DNA from 3 places in the Streptosporangium sp. NPDC050855 genome. Region 1 is predicted to be linked to each of the others. Evidence: predicted binding sites of a transcription regulator. Region 1 holds the regulator's gene; each other region holds the start of a gene.
The links. The regulator HrcA, encoded in region 1, represses chaperone genes, less so after heat shock. The targets are predictions, from matches to a motif close to TTGGCACTCTCNNNNNGAGAGTGCCAA.
Positions count from the first base shown of each region.

Region 2: groES (co-chaperone GroES) is a predicted target of HrcA. The motif match lies at 4,349-4,375, and genes of this name have one in related genera.
Region 3: groL (chaperonin GroEL) is a predicted target of HrcA. The motif match lies at 4,219-4,245, and genes of this name have one in related genera.

Region 1 covers NZ_JBITFY010000010.1:224,377-231,663, reverse strand. Annotated here, with positions in the region: gene ACIBCT_RS21625 (16S rRNA (uracil(1498)-N(3))-methyltransferase) at 1-451, opposite strand, end outside; gene dnaJ (molecular chaperone DnaJ) at 587-1,726, opposite strand; gene hrcA (heat-inducible transcriptional repressor HrcA) at 1,741-2,754, opposite strand; gene ACIBCT_RS21610 (hypothetical protein) at 2,936-3,913, shown strand; gene ACIBCT_RS21605 (DUF3097 domain-containing protein) at 3,971-4,813, shown strand; gene ACIBCT_RS21600 (DUF4870 domain-containing protein) at 4,810-5,625, shown strand; gene hemW (radical SAM family heme chaperone HemW) at 5,728-6,939, opposite strand; gene ACIBCT_RS21590 (hypothetical protein) at 7,276-7,287, opposite strand, start outside.
Region 2 covers NZ_JBITFY010000001.1:701,370-708,656, reverse strand. Annotated here, with positions in the region: gene ACIBCT_RS03405 (response regulator transcription factor) at 1-379, shown strand, start outside; gene ACIBCT_RS03400 (DUF5319 family protein) at 627-1,004, shown strand; gene ACIBCT_RS03395 (hypothetical protein) at 965-1,117, opposite strand; gene ACIBCT_RS03390 (sigma-70 family RNA polymerase sigma factor) at 1,260-1,898, opposite strand; gene groL (chaperonin GroEL) at 2,233-3,855, opposite strand; gene groES (co-chaperone GroES) at 3,948-4,259, opposite strand; gene ACIBCT_RS03375 (methyltransferase domain-containing protein) at 4,503-5,669, shown strand; gene ACIBCT_RS03370 (hypothetical protein) at 5,910-7,145, shown strand; gene ACIBCT_RS03365 (MarR family winged helix-turn-helix transcriptional regulator) at 7,259-7,287, opposite strand, start outside.
Region 3 covers NZ_JBITFY010000016.1:220,208-227,494, reverse strand. Annotated here, with positions in the region: gene ACIBCT_RS29400 (S1 family peptidase) at 1-924, shown strand, start outside; SAM riboswitch class I at 1,164-1,304, shown strand; gene thrC (threonine synthase) at 1,319-2,608, shown strand; gene ACIBCT_RS29390 (MoaD/ThiS family protein) at 2,631-2,906, shown strand; gene ACIBCT_RS29385 (cold-shock protein) at 3,336-3,536, shown strand; gene groL (chaperonin GroEL) at 4,356-5,984, shown strand; gene ACIBCT_RS29375 (HelD family protein) at 6,108-7,287, opposite strand, start outside.

The DNA.
Region 1 (7,287 bases):
CCGGCAGGTGGAAGCGGCGGGACTGCTTGCCCGCCTCGCGGGCGGTGGAGCGCCAGCGGGCCAGCGCCTTGGCCGCGCGCTCGCCCTTCCACTGGGTGACGCACCTGGCGGCGGCCCAGGGGACGATCACGTCGACCCCGGCCTCCGTCATCATCTCCACGGCCAGCTCGCCCCTGTCGCCCTTGGGCAGCCCCTGGACCACGACCAGCCGCGGGGAGGGCGCCGGCAGGTCGTGGCGGCGCAGCACCTCGACCCGGAGCGAGTCCTTGCCGGACTCGACCACCACGCATTCGGCGACGAGGCCCGCCCCGTCGGTCAGGTCGAGCCGCTCCCCGGCCCGCAGCCGCCGTACGGCCGCCGCGTGGCGCCCCTCGGGGCCGCCGAGCACGAACTCCGTCCCGGCCGCCCCGGCGAGGTCAGCGCGCTCGGCCAGGAAGACCGGAACGCTCATGACGCGCCGGGCCGGGCCCGCCCGGCCCGCCCGGCCGGTCCGGCCGGCCGGACCGGCCACCGAGGGAGCAGGGTCCGGGTCGGCCGGGTCGGTGGGAGCGGTGGGAGCGGTGGGAGCGCTGTCCGGGTCATCTCGTCAGCGGCCGTTGAAGGCGTCCCGCAGGCGGGAGAAGAAGCTCTGCTGGCCGGGCGCGAACTTGCCCGGTGGGCGCTCCTCGCCGCGGAGCCTGGCGAGCTCCTTCAGGAGCTCCTCCTGGGCCGCGTCCAGGCGGGTGGGGGTCTCCACGTTGACGTGGATCAGCAGGTCGCCGCGGCCGGTCTCGTTCAGGCGCTGCACCCCGCGGCCGTAGAGCGGGATCGTCTGCCCCGACTGCGTGCCGGGTCGGATGTCCAGCTCCTCGGCGCCGTCCAGCGTCTCCATGGTCAGGATGGTGCCGAGCGCCGCCGCGGCCATCGGGATCTGCACGGTGCAGTGCAGGTCGTCGCCACGCCGCTCGAAGGTCTCGTGGGGGCGCTCGACGATCTCCAGGAACAGGTCGCCGGGGGGGCCGCCACCGGGACCGACCTCGCCCTCACCGGCGAGCTGGATGTGGGTGCCGTCCTCGACACCGGCCGGGATGCGGACCTTGATGGTCCGCCGGGTGCGGACCCGGCCGTCGCCCGAGCACTCCTGGCAGGGGTTGCGGATGATCGAGCCGAAGCCGCCGCACTGGGGGCAGGGACGCGACGTCATGACCTGGCCGAGGAAGGACCGGGTGACCTGGGAGACCTCACCGCGTCCGTGACACATGTCACAGGTGTCGGGGTGGGTCCCGGCGGCGGCACCGGAGCCGGTGCAGACCTTGCAGACCACCGCGGTGTCGACGACCAGCTCGCGGGTCGTGCCGAAGCCCGACTCCTGCAGGTCCAGCTCGACCCGGATGGTGGCGTTACGTCCGCGGCGGGCGCGTGAACGGGGCCCCCGGCCGCCTCCGGCACCGGCGGCGCCGAAGAAGGCGTCCATGATGTCGCTGAACGGGAACCCCGCGCCGAAGCCTCCGGCCCCCGGGCCGCCCGAGGAGAACGGGTCGCCGCCCATGTCGTACATCTGGCGCTTACCGGAGTCGGAGAGGACCTCGTAAGCCTGCGTGATCTCCTTGAACCGCTCCTGGGTCTCAGGGTCGGGGTTGACGTCGGGATGCAGCTCTCGCGCCAGGCGGCGATACGCCTTCTTGATCTCTTCCGCACTGGCGTCACGGCGCACCCCGAGGGTGCCGTAGTAGTCGCTCTTAGCCACTTTTCGTTGACCTCTTAGGATGCAGCCAGAATCTGGCTGACGTAGCGTGCCACCGCGCGCACCGCGCCCATCGTGACCGGGTAGTCCATACGCGTCGGGCCCAGCACACCGAGCCGGGCCAGTTGCTTGTCCCCAGAACCGTATCCGGCGGCGACGATGGACGTGCCCTGGAGTCCGGTATAGGGGTTCTCCGAGCCGATCCGCACGGTCAGCGCCGACAGGTCGGAGGTCTCACCGAGCAGCCGCATGAGCACGACCTGCTCCTCCAGGGCCTCCAGCACGTCGCGGAGGCCGACCGTGAAGTCGGCTCCCGCCAGGTTGGCGGCCCCGGCAAAAACGATCTTCTCATCGTGCTTCTCCACCAGCGACTCCAGCAGCACCGACAGGATCGTGGCCGCGAGCGGCCGATCCTCGGGCGACAGCCGCTCGGGCAGGTCGGCGACCCTGTCGGGGACGCCGCTGAGCCCGCACCCGTCCAGGGAGGTGTTGAGCACCGCGCGCAGGTGGGCCACCCGCTGCTCGTCGGCGACCTCGGGCAGCTCGACCACCCGCTGCTCGACCCGGCCGGTGTTGGTGATCAGCACGAACATCAGCCGGTGCTCGCTCAGCGGCACCAGCTCGACGTGGCGGACCGCCGAGTTGGTCAGCGTCGGGTACTGCACCACGGCGACCTGGCGGGTCAGCTGGGCCAGCAGCCGCACCGTCCGCATGACCACGTCGTCGATGTCCACGGCCCCGGCCAGGAAGCTCTCGATGGCCTTGCGCTCGGCACTGGAGAGCGGTTTCACCTGGGACAGCCGGTCGACGAAGAGCCGGTACCCCTTGTCGGTGGGCACTCGGCCGGCGCTGGTGTGGGGCTGGGCGATGTACCCCTGTTCCTCCAGCACGGCCATGTCGTTACGGATCGTCGCCGGTGAGACCCCCAGGTTGTGCCGGTCCGCCAGCGCCTTGGAACCCACCGGCTCGTTGGTGGACACGTAGTCCTCGACGATGGCGCGTAGCACCGCGAGCTTCCGGTCGTCGACCAACGTGGTCACCTCCCTGCCTGCGTCCGAGGGAAACACGAGGTCTGGCACTCTGTGTTCCCGAGTGCCAAGTGTACGGCCCCGGCGCGAAAGGCGCGATAAGCAAGAGCTGCGGATGGTCCCGCCAAGCCGTTGTTAAGTCAACTGCTATCGCGATCCAAGGCGAAGCCACCACAATCCGTATATGTCCAAAGATTTTGGTTCTTTCCCGGGGGGCGCGGCCGGTGACCCCGGTCACGGTGCCTCCCAGCAGCCATATGTCCCACCCGGCGGGCAACCGTACGGACAGCCCGGGTACGGGGGCGGGCCCGGCCGGCCGGGCCCGCAGCCGTACGGCCAGCCGGGGCAGCCGGGCCAGCCGGGACAGCAGCCCTACGGCCAGCCCGGTCAATCCGGTCAGCCGGGTCAGCCGGGGCAGCAACCCTACGGCCAGCCCGGGCAGCAGCCCTACTACCAGGGCGGGCAGGGCCACCCGCCGTACCCGGGCGGGCAGCAGCCCTACCAGGGGGACCCCTCCTACGGCCACGCGCCTCCCGGGTACGGCGTCCCGCAGGGACCGTCGTCCACCGGGAAGATCAAGCCCGGCATCGGGTGGATCGTCGGGGCCTGGCTGGTCGCCGCGCTCAGCGTCATCGTCGGCATCGCCGGGTTCGCCGGTGGTCTCTCCGACGCGGCCGAGTCCGCCCCCAAGACGTCGTTCGTCCCCGGCCAGGAGACGACGGTCAGGCTCGACCCCGCCGACAGGCCCGCCCTCTACGTCTCCACCGCGGGCCCCACCCGGTTCGAGTGCTCCCTCAGGGGCGGCACCGGCACCCCGAGGCTGCAGAAGCCGGCCGGGCGGACGACCGTCTCCGGGGCGAACGGCATCTCCTGGGAGCTGGGCCTGCGGATCGGCGTGGACCGGGCGGGCGACTACCGGATGACCTGCACCGCCGACCCGGACGAGGGCACCAGGTTCGGCGTGGGCCAGGAGTTCGCCACCGGAGCGCTGGTGGGCGGGGTGGTCGCCCTGTTCGCGGTGCCCGGCGTCGGCATCCTGCTGGCCATCCTCGTGACGATCGTCGTCCTGGTGAAGCGGGGCAACGCCCGCAAGCGCCAGGCGTCCGCCGCGGCGTCGGCGGCGGCGGGACAGTGGGCGGCATCGGGACCGTACGGCAGGTGACGGTGGCTTTTGCTAGCGTCCCACGTGATCCCGGCGAGAGAGGGTGGACGGTCGTTGATGTACGAGCGTGACGTTCTGGCGGAAGACTGGCGGCGCCCCCGCCGGGGGACGATCCCCCAGGTCCCCGCCGAGCTCGACCTGGTCGTCGAGGACGCCGACGGCGGCTTCTGCGGCGCCGTGGTGGCCTGCGACAAGGAGGCCGTCACCCTGGAGGACCGGTTCGGGCGCCGGCGGGTCTTCCCGCTGGAACCGGCCGCGTTCCTGCTGGAGGGCAAGGTGGTGACCCTGGTGCGGCCGGCCACCGCGCCGCGCGGCCCGCGGCGGAGCGCCTCGGGGTCCATCGCGGTGGAGGGGCTGCGGGCCCAGGTCGCCCGGGAGAGTCGGATCTACGTCGAGGGCGTGCACGACGCCGCCCTCGTGGAGAAGGTCTGGGGGCACGACCTGCGGGTCGAGGGCGTGGTCGTGGAGTACCTGGAGGGGGTCGACCACCTGCCCTCCATCGTCGAGGAGTTCGCTCCGGGGCCCGGCCGCCGGCTGGGGGTGCTCGTCGACCACCTGGTCCCCGGCTCCAAGGAGAGCCGGATCGCCGCCCAGGTCTCCTCACCGCACGTGCTGGTCGTCGGGCATCCCTTCGTGGACGTCTGGCAGGCGGTCAGGCCGCAGGTGCTGCGGATCCCCGCCTGGCCCTCGGTGCCGCGCGGCGTGCCCTGGAAGGAGGGCGTCGTGGCCGCGCTGGGCTGGAACGTCGAGACCGGCGAGGCGTGGCGCCGTATCCTCGGATCGGTCACGACCTACGCCGACCTGGAACCCGACCTGCTGGGGCCGGTCGAGGAACTCATCGACTTCGTGACGGTTCCCGGCGAGGATGGGCAGGCCGTCGACCCCCGGGAGGGGACATGAACGAGAACGCCGAGGATCGGCCCGGCGACGACCGGACGCGGCGCATGGACGACCCCGCGGCATGGACCGGTGGATCCGGTGGGGTCGGTGGGCCCGGCGGAACCGGTGGGCCCGGTGGATCCGGTGGGCCCGGCCGGGACGCGCCGCACCAGGGGTACGGGCCGGACGACCGGGACCGCACCGGGCCGGGGCGCGGCCACGAGCCGACGGAACCGGGGTACGGATGGCCCCAGGGGCACGACCGGGGACCGGGATACGGCCAGGAGTACGGCCTGGGATACGGCGGAGGACAGGGATACGAGCAGGGATACGGCCAGGGGTACGGTCACCCGTCCGGCTCCCCGTACCGGCCCGCCCCTCCCCCGTACGGCACCGGTGCTCCGGGCATGCCGGGCGGTCCCGGTGACGCGTACCGGCCGGGCCACCCGTACGACGGGTACACCCCGCCCGGCTACGGCCACCAGGCACCGCCCGGGACGTACGGGCCGCGGCCGGGCAGCGACGACACCACCATGGCCCTGCTGGCCCACCTGCTGGGGCTGCTGACCTCCTTCATCGGCCCGCTGGTGCTCTACCTGGCCAAGCGGGACGGCTCGCCCTACGTGCGCGACCAGGCCGCCGAGGCGCTCAACTTCCAGCTCACGGTGCTGATCGCCTACGTGGTCTGCTGCGTCCTGGCGTTCGTGCTCGTCGGGTTCGTGCTGATGCTCCTGCTCTGGATCGGGTCGCTGATCATGGCGATCGTCGCCACGGTGGCGGCGAGCCGGGGCGAGAGGTACCGCTATCCGATGACCATCCGGTTCGTGAGCTGACCCGGGCGGATCGCCAGGAGCCAGGACGGGCCGGGACGCGGCCGTTCCGCGACGGGCCGCCACCGTACGTCACGAGCCGTCAAGGACACGGCCTCAACGGCCTCAGGTGAGGTCGCGGACCAGCGCGTCGGCCAGCAGGCGGCCGCGCAGCGTGAGCACCGCCCGTCCCGCCTTGAACGGCTCGGTCTCCAGCAGGCCGTCGGCCAGGGCCCGGGCGACCACGGGGGGACGTTCCAGCTCGACGAGCGGGAACCCGCGGGAGAGCCGCAGCTCCAGCATCAGCCGCTCCACCGCCCGGTCCTGCGGGCCCAGTACCTCGCGCGCGTGCGCCGGGGAGTCCCCCGAGGCCAGGCGCCGCGCGTAGGCGGCGGGGTGCTTGACGTTCCACCAGCGGGTGCCGCCGACGTGGCTGTGCGCCCCGGGCCCGACCCCCCACCAGTCGCCGCCGGTCCAGTAGAGCAGGTTGTGCCGGCAGCGCCCCGCCTCGGAGGTCGCCCAGTTGGACACCTCGTACCACTCGAACCCCGCCTCGGCCAGCATGGCGTCGGCGATCAGATAGCGGTCGGCGGCCACGTCGTCGTCGGGCATCGGGAGCTCGCCGCGCCTGATCCTGGCCGCCAGCCTGGTCCCGTCCTCGACGATCAGCGAGTACGCCGAGACGTGGTCGGGCCCGGCCTCGATCGCCGCGGCCAGCGACGCGCGCCAGTCGTCGTCGCTCTCCCCGGGGGTGCCGTAGATCAGGTCGAGGTTGACGTGCTCGAACCCCGCCTGCCTGGCCTCCCGTACGGCGTGCGCGGCACGGCCGGGGGTGTGGCGGCGGTCCAGCACCTGGAGCACGTGCTCGCGGGCGCTCTGCATCCCGAAGCTCATCCGGTTGAACCCACCGGCGCGCAGCACGGCCAGGTAGGCGGGGTCCACCGACTCGGGGTTGGCCTCGGTGCTCACCTCGGCCCCGGGGGCGAGCCCGAACTCCTCCTCGATCGCCTCCAGGATCCGCACCAGGTCCCCGGCCGGCAGGAGGGTGGGGGTGCCCCCGCCGAAGAACACGGTCTCGACCGGCAGGGGCGTGGTCCCGAGGACGGCCCGTGCCCGCCGTACCTCCTCGACGGCGGTGTCCGCGTAGTCCCTCTGCGAGGCGCCGGGGCCGAGCTCGGACGCCGTGTAGGTGTTGAAGTCGCAGTAACCGCACCGGGTCACGCAGAAGGGCACGTGGACGTAGAAGCCGAAGGGCCGCTCGCCGAGCCCGGCGAGCGCGCTCCGCGGCAGCTCGCCCGAGGCGGGCACCGGGTCCCCGTCGGGAAGTGTGGATGGCACGCCCCAAGTCTGCCGCCCCCGTCGCGATGCCCGGTACATCCTCCCGGTCCGACCGCCTCACCCACCCCGGTCCCGCCCGGCCGGTGCCCTGAGGCCGCGCCGTCCGGAAGCCCCACATCCTCCCGGTCCGGCCGCCGTACCCACCTCGGTCGCCGCCCGGCCGGTGCCCCGAGGCCGCGCCGTCCGGGAGCCCCGACAGCGCGTCGCCCGGGTGAGGTCCCCGACGCCGTGCCGCCTCGGTGGGCCCCCTGGTGACGCGCCGCCCGGGTGGGGCCGTTCCCCGGTGCGGCCCACTGCCGGGAGCCTTCGTGACCGTCCGGCACCCCGCCCCGGGAGTCAGATCTCGTG
Region 2 (7,287 bases), on a different contig from region 1:
CCTGGACGTGGTGCCGAGCTGGTTCCTGGTCGCCGGGGGCGACGCCGCGGGCCTGCCGCCCCAGTGGGGAGGCACGCTGCCGGAGAACGCCTACAACTTCCACCTGCTCCGGGCGCCCGTCGTGGTGGCCGCGCTCGGCTCGCTCTTTCGGGAGCTGTGGGCACGCTCGGCCCGGCTGCCCTGGACCCACCGCGACGACGTCGTGGTCCGGGTGCTGCGGCTGGCCGGCCAGGGCGTCCCGGACGAGATGATCGCCCGGCAGCTGGGCGTCTCGGTCCGCACGGTACGGGCCCGGTTCGCCGACGCCATGGCCGAGCTGGGCGCGCAGTCACGCTTCCAGGCGGGGGTGGAGGCGGCCCGGCGCGGCTGGCTCTCCTAGGACCGCGGCCCTCCCTCGGCGACCGGGGACCTCCCGCGCCTCCGGGCGCGGCCCCGGCGCCTCCGGTTGCCTTCTCCGACGCCTTCGGGTACGGCCCCTGCCCCTTCGGGCGACCGGCTCTCCGCAGGGCCGGGACGCCTTCCGAGGCGCCGTACGCCCCCGGCAGGGCGGGATACGCCTCGCCCGGGACCGCCGCACTCGTGCAGTTCCATGCCTCTCTGTCACATCCAGGCCATAAGGTGGGATCGTGCTCGACGATGTCCCTCGCGACCCGTTCGCGGATGACCCCGACGACCCGGCGGCGGCGCTGGGCGATCCCGACGATCCCGAGCCGCTCACCACGGACGAGCGCGACGAGGCCATGACCGACCTCGCCGACGTGGAGGTCTTCCGCTCGCTGCTGGAGCCCCAGGGAGTGCTCGGCCTGGTGCTCGACTGCCCCGAATGCGGCGAGCAGCACTACTTCGACTGGGAACTGCTCCGCGGCAACCTGCGCCAGATGATCGAGAACGGCCAGCCGCAGGTCCATGAGCCCGCCTACGAGCCCGACCCCACCGACTACGTGAGCTGGGAGTACGCCCGGGGTTACGTGGACGGTGTGATCGACACCGAGGAACACCGCTGATCCACGTCGTCGGCCAGGGCCGCCAGTAGCGCGACCGCGACGTCTCCGGCCTTCGAGGGGGAGACCGGTGTCCTGCGGGACAGTGCCTCGACGACCGCCTCGGTCTCGGTCACGGCCGGATCCTCGTCCGGCCCGTACCTGCGGGCCGGACGTCGCGGGTGAACCGTTGTCATGATCGTTCTCGCTCCGGGTCGTCGCGAGCCCCGTCCCGCGGTTCGGGTCTCCGCTCGCGGCCCCTGCTCAGCGGCTCCGCGGTCAAGCTATCGACTCCAACTCCGCCATCGCCCGAAGCCTGGCCAGCGCCCTGTGCTGGGCGACACGAACCGCACCTGGTGACATGCCGAGTACATTACCGGTCTCCTCGGCGGAAAGGCCCGACACCACCCGGAGCATGAGCAGCTCCCGCTGGTTGTCCGGCAGCCGCGACAGCAGCCGGCGGGCGTGCTCGGCCTCGATGTAGCGCACCACGGTCTCCTCCGGCCCCGGCCCCTCGTCGGGGCCGTCCGGAAGGTCCTGGGTGGGCACGGCCGAACGCACCGAGCTGCGCAGCGCGTCGGCCACCTTGTGGGAGGCGATGCCGAAGACGAAGGACGCGAAAGGGCGGCCCATGTCACGGTAGCGGGGCAGCGCGGACAGCACCGCGATGCACACCTCCTGGGCCACGTCGTCCGCGATGTGGTATTGACCGGAGACCCGGCCCAGACGACCACGGCAATAACGCACGACCATCGGCCGCAGTTGCGCGATCAGAGCCTCGATCGCGGTGCGATCCCCCTGAACGGCGAGGCTTGTCAGATCCTTGAGATCATCCCTGTGGGCGACCCCATCGGACCTCGTCGCAAGCCTCACCCCATTTTTGGCGTCGGCGACGCATCCCTCGGTCACGTTAGGCATGATGCCCGCCCTGATAGTGCCTGTCGTCATGGCAAACGGCTACGGATTGGTCACATTGAGGCGGTGATAACCGCGCGTAATCAAGGGGCGACGCTATCGACTACGGTATGTAGGAATATTCCGCTCGATTGCCAGAATGCGTTCTATAGAGCAGAAGCGTTTTTTGGATCTTCCACGCCGGAAGACGTGCCATGACGCTTTGGGACCGCTTTCGGTTCACCGCCGGAAGCGATCGTCCTTCATCCTCCACGCGAGCCCGGCGGGTCCCGGACGCGGAGACACGAACGGCCCGCGTCCCCCGAGGGGGGCGCGGGCCGCGCGGGAGCGGTACCGATCAGTGGCCGTGACCGTGGCCGTGGCCCTGACCGCCGCCGGCCGGGGCCTCCTCCTCGGGCTTGTCCACCACGAGGGCCTCGGTCGTCAGCAGCATGCCGGCGATGGAGGCGGCGTTCTGGACGGCCGAGCGGGTGACCTTGACCGGGTCGATGACGCCCTGGGCGATCAGGTCGCCGTACTCGCCGGTGGCGGCGTTGAAGCCCTGGCCGGCGGAGAGCTCGGTGACCTTGGCCGTCACCACGTAACCCTCGAGACCGGCGTTCTCGGCGATCCAGCGGGCCGGCTCGACGAGCGCCTTGCGGACGATCGAGACACCGGTCGCCTCGTCCCCGGTCAGGCCCAGGTCGTCGAGGGCCTTGGAGACGTGGATGAGCGCGGAGCCACCGCCGGAGACGATGCCCTCCTCGATCGCGGCGCGGGTGGCCGAGATCGCGTCCTCGAGGCGGTGCTTCTTCTCCTTGAGCTCCACCTCGGTGGCCGCGCCGACCTTGAGCACGCAGACACCGCCGGAGAGCTTGGCCAGACGCTCCTGGAGCTTCTCGCGGTCCCAGTCGGAGTCGGACTGCTCGATGGCGAGCTTGATCTCCTTGACGCGGTCGGCGATCGCCGTGGCCTCGCCGGCACCGTCGACGACGGTGGTGGAGTCCTTGGTGATCACGACGCGGCGGGCGGTGCCCAGCACCTCGACGCCGACGTGCTCCAGCTTGAGGCCGATCTCCTCGCTGACGACCTGGCCACCGGTGAGGATGGCGATGTCCTGCAGCATGGCCTTGCGGCGGTCACCGAAGCCGGGCGCCTTGACCGCGACCGAGGTGAAGGTGCCGCGGATCTTGTTCGTCACCAGGACGGCCAGGGCCTCGCCCTCGACGTCCTCGGCGATGACCAGCAGGGCCTTCTTGGTCTGCGCGATCTTCTCGAGCAGCGGCAGGAAGTCGGCGACCGAGGAGATCTTGCCCTGGGTGATCAGGATGTAGGGGTCCTCCAGGACCGCCTCCATGCGCTCCTGGTCGGTCACCATGTAGGGCGACAGGTAACCCTTGTCGAACTGCAGGCCCTCGGTGAACTCCAGCTCCAGGCCCATGGTGTTGGACTCTTCGACGGTGATCACACCGTCCTTGCCCACCTTGTCGAACGCCTCGGCGATCAGCTCGCCGATCTTGGCGTCCTGCGCGGAGATCGTCGCGACGTGCGCGATCTCCTTCTTGTCCTCGACCGGGCGGGCGGACTCGATGAGCCTGTCGCTGACGGTCTTGGCGGCGATGTCGATGCCGCGCTTGAGGGAGAGCGGCTGGGCGCCGGCGGCCACGTTGCGCAGGCCCTCGCGGACCATGGCCTGGGCCAGGACGGTCGCGGTGGTGGTGCCGTCACCGGCGACGTCGTTGGTCTTGGTCGCCACCTCCTTGGCCAGCTGCGCGCCGAGGTTCTCGTACGGCGCCTCCAGCTCGACCTCACGGGCGATGGTGACACCGTCGTTGGTGATGGTGGGCGCACCGAACTTCTTGTCGATGACGACGTTGCGACCACGCGGGCCCAGCGTCACCTTGACCGCGTCCGCGAGAGCGTTCACGCCGCGCTCGAGAGCTCGGCGCGCGTCCTCCTCGAACGACAGGATCTTCGGCATGACAATCCTCTCTATAAGTACGTCGGCGCATCAAAGCCCCGGGCGCTGTCGCGACCCGGGGCTCGATACGTCATCTTTTTGTGAAGCGAAATCTACTTCTCGATGATGGCGAGCACGTCGCGGGCGGAGAGCACCAGGTACTCCTCGCCGCTGTACTTCACCTCGGTGCCGCCGTACTTGCTGTAGAGGACCACGTCGCCCTCGTTGACGTCGAGCGGAACACGCTTCGTGCCGGCGTCGTCCCAGTTGCCGGGACCCACCGCGAGGACCTTGCCCTCCTGCGGCTTCTCCTTGGCGGTGTCCGGGATGACCAGACCGGAAGCGGTGGTCTGCTCGGCCTCAAGCGGCTGGACCACGATGCGGTCGCCGAGCGGCTTAACGGGAACCTTGGTGGCGGTCGTCACGTCGGACCTCCCCTTCAGATGTGAACGATCTAGAAGAGGCGACCAGCGGTCTGCCGTCGCGGGTGTCAGACCTGCCTCGTCGCATTGATTTGGCACTCTCACGGGGAGAGTGCCAATACGGAACAGTATGCAAGGAGGCCTTGACAGTCAACACGAAGCGCCCTTCTGCGCTAGGAGCGGACGGCGAACCGGGAGGAAAACCCCTCATCAGGCCCGTGACGGAAGGCGATAGCGTCGGCTGCTGTGAATCTCGACGCATTCCGGGAGCTGCTCACCCCGCGCGGCCAGGAGGCGCTCGCCGCCGCGGCCGGGACCGCCGGCGACGACCCGGTGACGGCGGTGACCCGCCTCCGGAGGCACTACGACGCGGACCTGACCTCGGCCGCGCTCACCCAGGCCGCGCTCAGGGTGCGCGCCAGGGACAAGTTCGGCCCCGACGCCGACCTGATGTACTTCACCCGCGCCGGGCTGGAGCAGGCCACCCGCCGCGAGGTCGCCGACCACCGGGCGCGCCGCCTGGCGGCGGGCTCGCGGGTCGCCGACGTCTGCTGCGGCATCGGCGGCGACCTGCTGGCCCTGGCCAGGGCCGGATGCACGGTCGAGGCCGTGGACGCCGACCCGCTCACCGCCGCGGTGGCGCGGGCCAACGCGGACGCGCTGGGACTGGGCGAGCGGGTCTCGGTCCGCGCCGCCGACGCCTCCGTCCTGGACCCGGCCGCCTTCGACGTGCTGTTCGCCGACCCCGCGCGCCGCACGGCCCGGGGCAGGACCTTCGACCCGATGGGGTACTCGCCGCCCTGGCCCGCGGTGCTGGAGATGGTGGCCCGCGCCGGTGCCGCCTGCCTCAAGGTCGCCCCCGGCATCCCGTACGAATTCATCCCCGACGGCGCCGAGGCCGAGTGGGTCTCCTGGCGCGGCGACGTCAAGGAGGCGGTGATCTGGTGCGGCGCGCCGGCCGGGACGACGCCGCGCCGGGCCACGCTCCTGCCGTCCGGCGTCACGATGACGCCCGACCCCGCGCTCGGCGCCCCGCCCACCGGCCCGGTGGGCCGCTACATCTACGAGCCGGACGGCGCGGCGATCCGGGCCCACCTGGTCGCGGAGATCGCCGCCTCGGTCGGCGGGCGCCTGCTCGACGCGCAGATCGCCTACATCACCGGCGACGACGCGGTGACGACGCCGTGGGCGTCCCGGTACGAGGTCCACGAGACGCTGCCGTTCTCGCTCAAGCGGTTGCGGGCGGCGCTGCGCGAGCGCGACGCAGGAAACGTGACGATCAAGAAACGCGGTTCCGCGGTGGACGTCGACCGGCTCAGGAAAGACCTCCGGCTCTCCGGCGGTGAATCCGTCACGGTCATTCTCACCCGGATCGGCGAGAGGCCGTTCGCCTTCGTCTGCAGCCCCGGCTGACCAGCCAAAATAGTTAATTCTTCCAGCCAACCGGCAATTCCCATCTTTTAGTCTCGCCGCTGGAAAACCTTGATCCACCGGCTAAGGTTTCGGGGCGGGAGTTCTCCCTCGTCCGCGGTTTCACCACGTTCAGCAGTATTCGTCAGCGTTCATCAGTATTTGTCAGCGTTCATCAGCGTTCATCAGCGACCGACCCCATCCCACCGCGCGGCCGACCGTCGGCGAGTGAAGGAGTTCTCGGTGGATCACTCCGACCACGCCCTGTTCCAGGCGGGCAGCCAGACCGCCATCTCCGACCGGATGCGCGAGCTCCTCGCCCGCGCGGCCCAGGACCACGTCTACGAGCAGCGGACCCAGGGCGCCGTGCTCGACGAGATCCGGCAGCGCCTGGAGGGCATGGAGTGGCTGCTCCGCGAGGTCAGGGAGCGCGAGATCGGCGGGCTGAACGGCACCCTCGAATCCGTGCACGGGCGCCTGGACGAGATCGCCGCCCGCCCGCCCACCTGGGCCGAGAGCCTGGCCCAGCACGTCGAGGCGGTCCGCGACCACGTCGACGCCGTCGGACGGCGCGTCGACGCGGTGCGCGACCGGATCTCGGACGTCGGCGAGCTGCCGAGCCTGTGGACCGACCTGGGCGCCATGGGCGAGGGCGTGGAGGAGGCCCTGGCCCGGCTGCGCGCGATCTCGGACGGCACCCAGGGCGTCGACGAGCAGGTGCGCGGGCTGGCCGAGCACCTCGCCCGGCTCCAGGCCGACATGGGCATCGCCGCGCACCGGTTCAGCCGGCTGGACCGGGCGCTGGCCGACCTGGCCCAGCGCACCGGGCGCGTCGAGGCGGGCATGCTCGAGGCGTCCACGAGCCTGCAGCAGGCCCTGGGCACCGCCACCGACCGGGTGCTGGCCGCGGTCGACCAGGTCAACGCCAAGGTCGACCAGGTGAGCGGCAGGGTCGACCTGGTCGTGCCGAGGATCGACGAGCGGACCGCGGCCGTCGAGAGCCGCATCGACCGCCTGGACGGCCATCGGACGGCGGCCGGAGGGCGCTTCGACACCCTGGAGGAGCGCCTCGACGACATCGAGGGACGGGTCACCGGCCGCATGGACGTCATCGACTCCCGCCTGTCCACCCTGGACGGCCACGCGGAGAAGTCGGCCGAGCGCCTGGAGAGCCTGGACGAGCGGGTCGGCTTCCTGCCCGCGATCCTCGGCCTGGACGTGCTCATCGGCGCCCAGGCCACCGAGCAGCGGGAGCGCTTCGACACCCTGGAGGAGCGCGCCCGGCGGGCCGAGGCCGCGCTGGCCCCGCTGGCCGAGATGGTCCGCGCCCGGCCCGACCGCGAGCAGCTCACCCAGGCGCTGAGCGAGACCGTGGAGCCCGCGCACGCCGACCTGACCCGCCGCCTGGGCGCCCTGGAGGAGACCATGCTGGCGCTCGCGGAGGCTTTACTGCGTCCGGCCAGGCCCGACAAGGGCTGACCGGGCCCCGGACCGCGCGGGCCCGGTCTGTGCGATCCCCGTGTGATCCCGGTCCGTGCGGTTCCGGTCCGTGCGGTTCCGGTCCGTGCGGTCCCGGCTTATGCGGTCCCGGCTTATGCGGTCCCGGTGCGCACGGGCTCGA
Region 3 (7,287 bases), on a different contig from region 1:
AACGCCTACTACATCAACACCGTCAACCGCTGCTCGGTCGGCTTCTCCGTCCTCAAGGGGAACCAGCAGGGGTTCGTCACCGCCGGTCACTGCGGCAGGCAGGGCGCGCCCACCCTCGGGTTCAACCGCCAGGCCCAGGGGGTCTTCCAGGGGTCGGTCTTCCCGGGCAGCGACTACGCCTGGGTGGCCACCAACGCCGCCTGGACGGCCGTCGCCGGTGTGGACAACGGCGAGGGCGGCATCGTCCCCGTCGCCGGGGCCCGGGTCGCCATCGAGGGGGCCTCGGTCTGCCGGTCGGGCTCCACCACCGACTGGTACTGCGGCCTCATCCAGCAGCGCGACGCCAGCGTCACCTACCCCCAGGGCGCCGTCCTGGAGCTGACCCGTACCAGCGTCTGCGCCGAGCCCGGCGACTCGGGCGGCTCGTTCATCGCCATCGACCAGGCCCAGGGCGTCACCTCCGGAGGCTCGGGCGACTGCGCCTCGGGAGGCGTCACCTACTTCCAGCCGATCGCCGAGATCCTCACCGCCTACGGCCTGGCCCTGAGGACCACGGCGGGCAATCCGCCGCCGCCGACCACCGGCACCTGCACCGGCTATCCCACCACCTTCACCGGCGCGCTGGCCGCCGGGAGGTCCGTCTACCACCCCAGGAGCGTCTACTACCGGGCGGGCATTCCCGGGAACCACTTCGGGTGCCTGGACGGCCCCGCCGGCGCGGACTTCGACCTGTACCTGCAGAAGTGGAGCCGCTCCGCCTGGCGGGTCGTCGCCTCCTCCAGGAGCGCCGGCCCCGACGAGAAGATCACCTACACCGGGACGCCCGGTTTCTACCGCTACCGGGTGGCGAGCGTGGCCGGTTCCGGCGCCTACACCGTGGGGCTCAGGGCGCCGTCCCCGCTCTCGGTCCGCAGCGCGCCCTGACCTGAGCGGCCGTCTTCGGGAAGTCCGGTGTCCGGCCGGGCGTCAGGCCTCCGGCACGGTCCCGGCCCTGACGCCGGCCCGGTCCCGGGTCGGCGTCAGGGCCGGTGACCACACCCCCGCCGATGTCCCTGTCCGGCAGGTAACACGCCATGTCTCATACGGTGAGACGGCTTGCCGGGACGGCGGGGTGGCGGGGTAGAGTGCTGGAGACCTGCGCATCAGGTCGACAACTGAATACGTGCTCATCCAGAGGGGTGGAGGGACCGGCCCTGCGAAGCCCCGGCAACCCTCCCGGTTCAAGACTCGTGATCTGACGAGGTCGGCCGGGACAGGTGCCAATTCCGGTCTGTGACCAGGGTGGTCGCAGACGAAGATGAGGGAAAGGCCTCGCTTCATGGCGCTCGCAACCACTGAGAACATCACCGTCACCTCGCCCGCCCAGCAGGACGCGGGCGGAAGCTTCGGCCCCGCCGTGGCCCTGTCCTGTCGCGAGTGCGGTGCCCGCTACGACCTCGGCCCGAGCTTCGCGTGCATCGAATGTTTCGGGCCCCTCGAGATCGCCTACGACTTCGGGCGCGTGACCCGGGAGCAGATCGCCGAGGGGCCGGACAACATCTGGCGCTACCGCTCACTGCTGCCGGTCCCGGCCGACGTGGCCTCCAAGCCCAACATGGCACCCGGCTGGACCAAGCTCGTCAACGCCCGGAACCTGGCTCGCGAGCTCGGTATCCGCTCGCTGCACGTGAAGGACGACTCGGGCAACCCCACGCACTCCTTCAAGGATCGCGTGGTGGCCATCGCCGTGGAGGCGGCCCGCACCTTCGGCTTCCACACCCTGTCCTGCTCCTCCACCGGCAACCTGGCCGGTGCCGTGGCCGCCGCCGCCGCGCGGGCCGGGCTGGACTCCTGCGTGTTCATCCCCTCGAACCTGGAGCAGGCCAAGATCGTCATGGCCTCCGTGTACGGCGGCAGGCTGGTGGGCATCGAGGGCACCTACGACGACGTGAACCGCTTCTGCTCCGAGCTCATCGGCGACGAGCTGGGCGAGAAGTGGGGCTTCGTCAACGTCAACCTGCGGCCGTACTACGCCGAGGGCTCCAAGACGCTGGCCTACGAGATCGCCGAGCAGCTCGGCTGGCGCATCCCCGACCAGATCATCGTCCCGGTGGCCTCGGGCTCCCAGCTCACGAAGATCGACAAGGGGTTCAAGGAGCTGATCCGGCTCGGGCTCGTCGAGGACACCCCGTACAAGATCTTCGCCGCCCAGGCCGAGGGGTGCTCGCCGGTCTCGGCGGCCTACAAGGCCGGTCACGACGTGATCCGCCCGGTCAAGCCGGACACCATCGCCAAGTCGCTGGCGATCGGCAACCCGGCCGACGGCCCCTACGTCCTGGACATCGCCCGCCGTACCGGTGGCGCCGTCGAGGACGTGACCGACGCCGAGATCGTCGACGCGATCCGGCTGCTGGCCAGGACCGAGGGCGTCTTCGCCGAGACCGCCGGTGGCGTCACCGTCGGCGTGCTCCGCAAGCTGGTCGCCTCGGGCACGCTCGACCCCGACGCGGAGACCGTGGTGCTCAACACCGGGGACGGCCTCAAGACCCTGGACGCGGTGGCCTCCGAGGCGCGTCCCACCGCGGTCATCCGGCCCTCCCTTGACGCATTCCGTGCGGCCATCGCCTGAAAACCGTGAAAGGTACCGAACTATGAGCGTTTCTGTGCGGATTCCGACGATTCTCCGGACGTACACCGGTGGTGCCGCCGAGGTGAGCGCGGAGGGTGAGACCCTGCGCGAAGTTCTGCAGAAGCTGGACGCGGACTTCCCGGGGATCGGTGCCCGAATCCTTGATGAAACGGGTAAGATTCGCCGTTTTGTCAATGTCTACGTTGGCGACGAGGACGTCCGCTTCGCCGAGAACCTGGACACGGCCACGCCCTCGGGCGCGCAGATCTCCATCATCCCGGCGGTGGCCGGGGGCTGAACCGCCGCCCACCCGGCGTCCCGGTCCCGGCGCTCCCGCGCCGTCACGTCGTCCCCGACCCGCCCCGGGCCGGCCCCTGCGGGCCCGTCCGGACCGCCGGTGGGCTCGGGGCCCGGCCCCGTTCGCCATCGACATCTCCCCACGACACCCGCACGGCTCAGGCCGCGCGGGTGTCGTTTTTTATGACCCGGACTCATATTCCTTGCGTATGAAGAGATCGTACAAATTTAAACTAACTACTAGTGATAGTCAAACTATGTTCTCGTACGGAAAACTCGCGTAAACGGGTAGTTTGGTGCTTGACTCTGTTGCTCGACCACTTCTCACAGGTATGGTCGAGGGCGATCGACGTGGCGAAGTTCGCCCGAAGATTGAGGACTTCGCGAGAGGAATGGGCGTCGTCCTAAAGACCAGTAAGAGGAGTCACAAGTGGCGCAGGGCACCGTCAAATGGTTCAACGCGGACAAGGGCTACGGCTTCATCGCGGTAGACGGTGGTAAGGATGTGTTCGTCCATTACTCCGCGATCATGATGGACGGCTACCGGGCACTGGAGCAGGGCCAGCGGGTGGAGTTCGAGATCACCCAGGGTCAGAAGGGTCCCCAGGCCGAAGCCGTCCGGACGGTCTGACCCGGCCGTCCCCCGAACTCTCCGGGCGGGCGGCGGATCCCGCGGAGCCCCGCGGAGTCTCGCGGAGCACCGCAGAGCCCCGCGGAACCTCGTGGAACCTCGTGGAACCCTGCGGATCGCGGTCTGTCCGACCGCTCCGCACGCCCGCCCCTCATGTCCGGCCCGGTCCGGCGTGGTCGGCTCGTCAGGTCACGTCGGGTCGGGTCGGGGCTCGGCCCGTCCGGATCCGGCCGGATCCGGACGGGTTCGTCGGACCCGGCCCGTCCGGTTCGAGGCCGTTCACTCCGGTCCGATGTGATCCGTCCTGTCCGGGCCGATCCGGGCTGGTTCGACTTGGTCCGGCTTGGTCCGGCTTCGTGCGGGCTGATCTGGACTGGTTTGGCTTGGTCCGGCTTGGCCGGGATCGGTCCGAGCGGTTCGTTTCGTCGGGCCCGGTCCGTTCCCGCGGGGACGGACCGGGCCTTCGCTCTGCGCGGAACGGTCCCGCCGTCGTCGGACGGCGAAAGGACGCCCCACGCCCCGGCGGGCCGGGCGTCGTACCCGGTGGATCGCCCCTGACGTGCCACGAGGCGGCCGGTGCCGTACCCCTGACGCGCCGCCGTGAAGGCGCGACGTCCCCTGGTGCGACGCAGGTCAGGCGATCGCAGCTTGCACTCGGCAGGGTAGAGTGCTAAACAGTTTGTTGGCACTCGCACATGAGGAGTGCCAAACCTGGATCGAGGCGATGGGGCCCGCCGAACGGAGTCGTGGGCCCACATGCCGTCGCGGGCGTCGGCTCGGTCCGGAGCAAGCCACCCTGTATCTGGGAGGTCTAGCCGTATGGCAGCCAAGATGATCGCGTTTAACGAGGACGCCAGGCGCGGTCTCGAGCGTGGCATGAACCAGCTCGCGGACGCCGTGAAGGTGACCCTCGGCCCCAAGGGCCGTAACGTCGTTCTGGAGAAGAAGTGGGGAGCCCCCACCATCACCAACGATGGTGTCTCCATTGCGAAGGAGATCGAGCTCGAGGACCCGTGGGAGAAGATCGGGGCCGAGCTCGTCAAGGAAGTCGCCAAGAAGACCGACGACGTCGCGGGTGACGGCACCACCACCGCCACCGTGCTCGCTCAGGCTCTCGTACGTGAGGGTCTCCGCAACGTCGCCGCCGGCGCCAACCCGATGGCCCTGAAGAAGGGCATCGAGGCCGCCGTCGAGCGCGTGTCGGAGGAGCTGTCCAAGCTCGCCAAGGACGTGGAGACGAAGGCGCAGATCGCCTCCACCGCCTCGATCTCCGCGGGCGACCCGCAGATCGGCGAGATGATCGCCGAGGCGATGGACAAGGTCGGCAAGGAAGGCGTCATCACCGTCGAGGAGAGCAACACCTTCGGTCTCGAGCTCGAGCTCACCGAGGGCATGCGCTTCGACAAGGGCCTCACCTCGATGTACTTCGTGACCGACCCGGAGCGGATGGAGGCCGTCCTCGACGACCCCTACATCCTGGTCGTCAACTCCAAGGTGTCCGCCAACAAGGACCTGCTCCCCGTTCTCGACAAGGTCGTGCAGGCCGGCAAGCCGCTGCTGATCATCGCCGAGGACGTCGAGGGCGAGGCCCTGGCCACCCTGGTCGTGAACAAGATCCGCGGTCTCTTCCGCTCGGTCGCCGTCAAGGCGCCCGGCTTCGGTGACCGCCGCAAGGCCATGCTGGGCGACATCGGCATCCTGACCGGCGCCCAGGTCATCAGCGAGGACCTCGGCCTCAAGCTGGAGTCCACCACGCTGGACCAGCTCGGCCGGGCCCGCCAGGTCATCGTCACCAAGGACGAGACCACCATCGTCGACGGTGCCGGCGACGCCGAGCAGATCGCCGGCCGGGTCAACCAGATCCGCGCCGAGATCGAGAACACCGACTCCGACTACGACCGCGAGAAGCTCCAGGAGCGTCTCGCCAAGCTGGCCGGCGGCGTGGCCGTCATCAAGGCCGGCGCGGCGACCGAGGTCGAGCTCAAGGAGCGCAAGCACCGCATCGAGGACGCCGTTCGCAACGCGAAGGCGGCCGTCGAGGAGGGCATCGTCCCCGGCGGTGGCGTGGCCCTGCTGCAGGCCGGCGCCAAGGCGTTCGACAAGCTGGAGCTCACCGGCGACGAGGCCACCGGTGCCGCGATCGTGAAGAAGGCTCTCGAGGAGCCGCTGAAGCAGATCGCCGTGAACGCCGGCCTCGAGGGTGGCGTCGTGGTCGAGAAGGTGCGCAACCTTCCCGCGGGTGAGGGCCTCAACGCCGCCACCGGCGAGTACGTCAACCTGTTCGAGACGGGCATCATCGACCCGGCCAAGGTGACGCGTTCCGCTCTGCAGAACGCGGCGTCCATCGCGGCGCTGTTCCTCACCACCGAGGCCGTCATCGCCGAGAAGCCCGAGAAGGCCGGTGCCGCTCCCGCCATGCCCGGCGGCGGTGGCGACATGGACTTCTAGTCCATACGCTTTCGAAAAAGAGGCGACCCCCGTCGGGGCCGCCTCTTTTTGCGTTCACCGTCCGGACGCCGTGTCGTTCAACGGCCGGACGTCGCGTCGTTCACCGTCCGGTGCGTCGCGTGGTCAGCCGAGCTGCGCGGGGAGCGGCCGGGCGTGCAGCACGGTCAGCGAGGTGACCGCGCGGGTCAGCACCACGTACAGGCGGGCCAGGCCCCGGGGCTCGGCGGCGACGATGTCGGCCGGCTCGGTCACGATCACGTGGTCGTACTCCAGGCCCTTGGCCAGGGTGGCCGGGACGACCAGCAGGCGGTGGTCGGCGACCGTGTCGGGGCTCAGCACGCGGTGATCCAGATGGGACAGGGCGGCGGACGCCGCGTCCACCGAGGCGTCGGGGACGATGACGCCGATCGACCCCTCGCGGGCGAGCGCCTCCTCGGCGGCGCCGGACAGCGCCGTGGCCAGGTCCGTCACCCGCCGCACCGACAGGGAGCCCGCGCCGGGCCGCAGTGACCGGGGGGCGGCCAGGCCAGGGGCCACCGAGGGCAGCAGCCTGGCGGCGTAGTCGAGGACCTCGCGAGGCACCCGGAACCCCAGGGTGAGCTCGGTGACGCTGCCGTCCTCGAAGCCCAGATGGGTCAGCACCTCGGTCCAGGAGCGCGCGGACCAGGGCGTGGTGCCCTGGGCGAGGTCGCCCAGCACGGTGGCCGACCCGGTACGGCAGCGCCGCCCGAGCGCCCGCAGCTGCATCGCCGACAGGTCCTGGGCCTCGTCCACGACCAGGTGGCCCAGCGGTACGGTCCGCTCGATCATGTCGCCCAGCTCGTCCATCAGCGCGGCGTCGGCCGCCGACCACTTCGCCGAGCGGAAGGACTTGGCGGGCCTGGCCCAGAGCAGCAGGGCCTGCTCCTCGGGCGTGAGGTCGTCCTTGGCCGCGGAGGCCAGGAAGCCGGGGTCGCTGAACAGCCGGTACAGCACCTGCTGCGGGGTCACCTTGGGCCAGACCGCGTCCACCAGCCGCTTGACCGGCGCGGACCGGGCCACCGCGTCCTGCACCCGGTCGTCGGGCGACTCGCCGCGCTGCTCCATCCGGACGAGCACCAGGTGGGCGAGGCGCTGGGCGAGCGTCGCGCGGCCGGGCCCGTAGCGGGTGGTGCCGCGCAGGGCGGCGACGATCTCGCGCACCTCGTGGTCGGCGACCCGGTAGCGGTTGATCCCCTTGGTGTACAGCACGCCCTCGGTGGGCTTGACGACGTGCATCCACAGGGCGCGCCTGAGCACCTCGACGATCCTGGCGTCGCCCTTG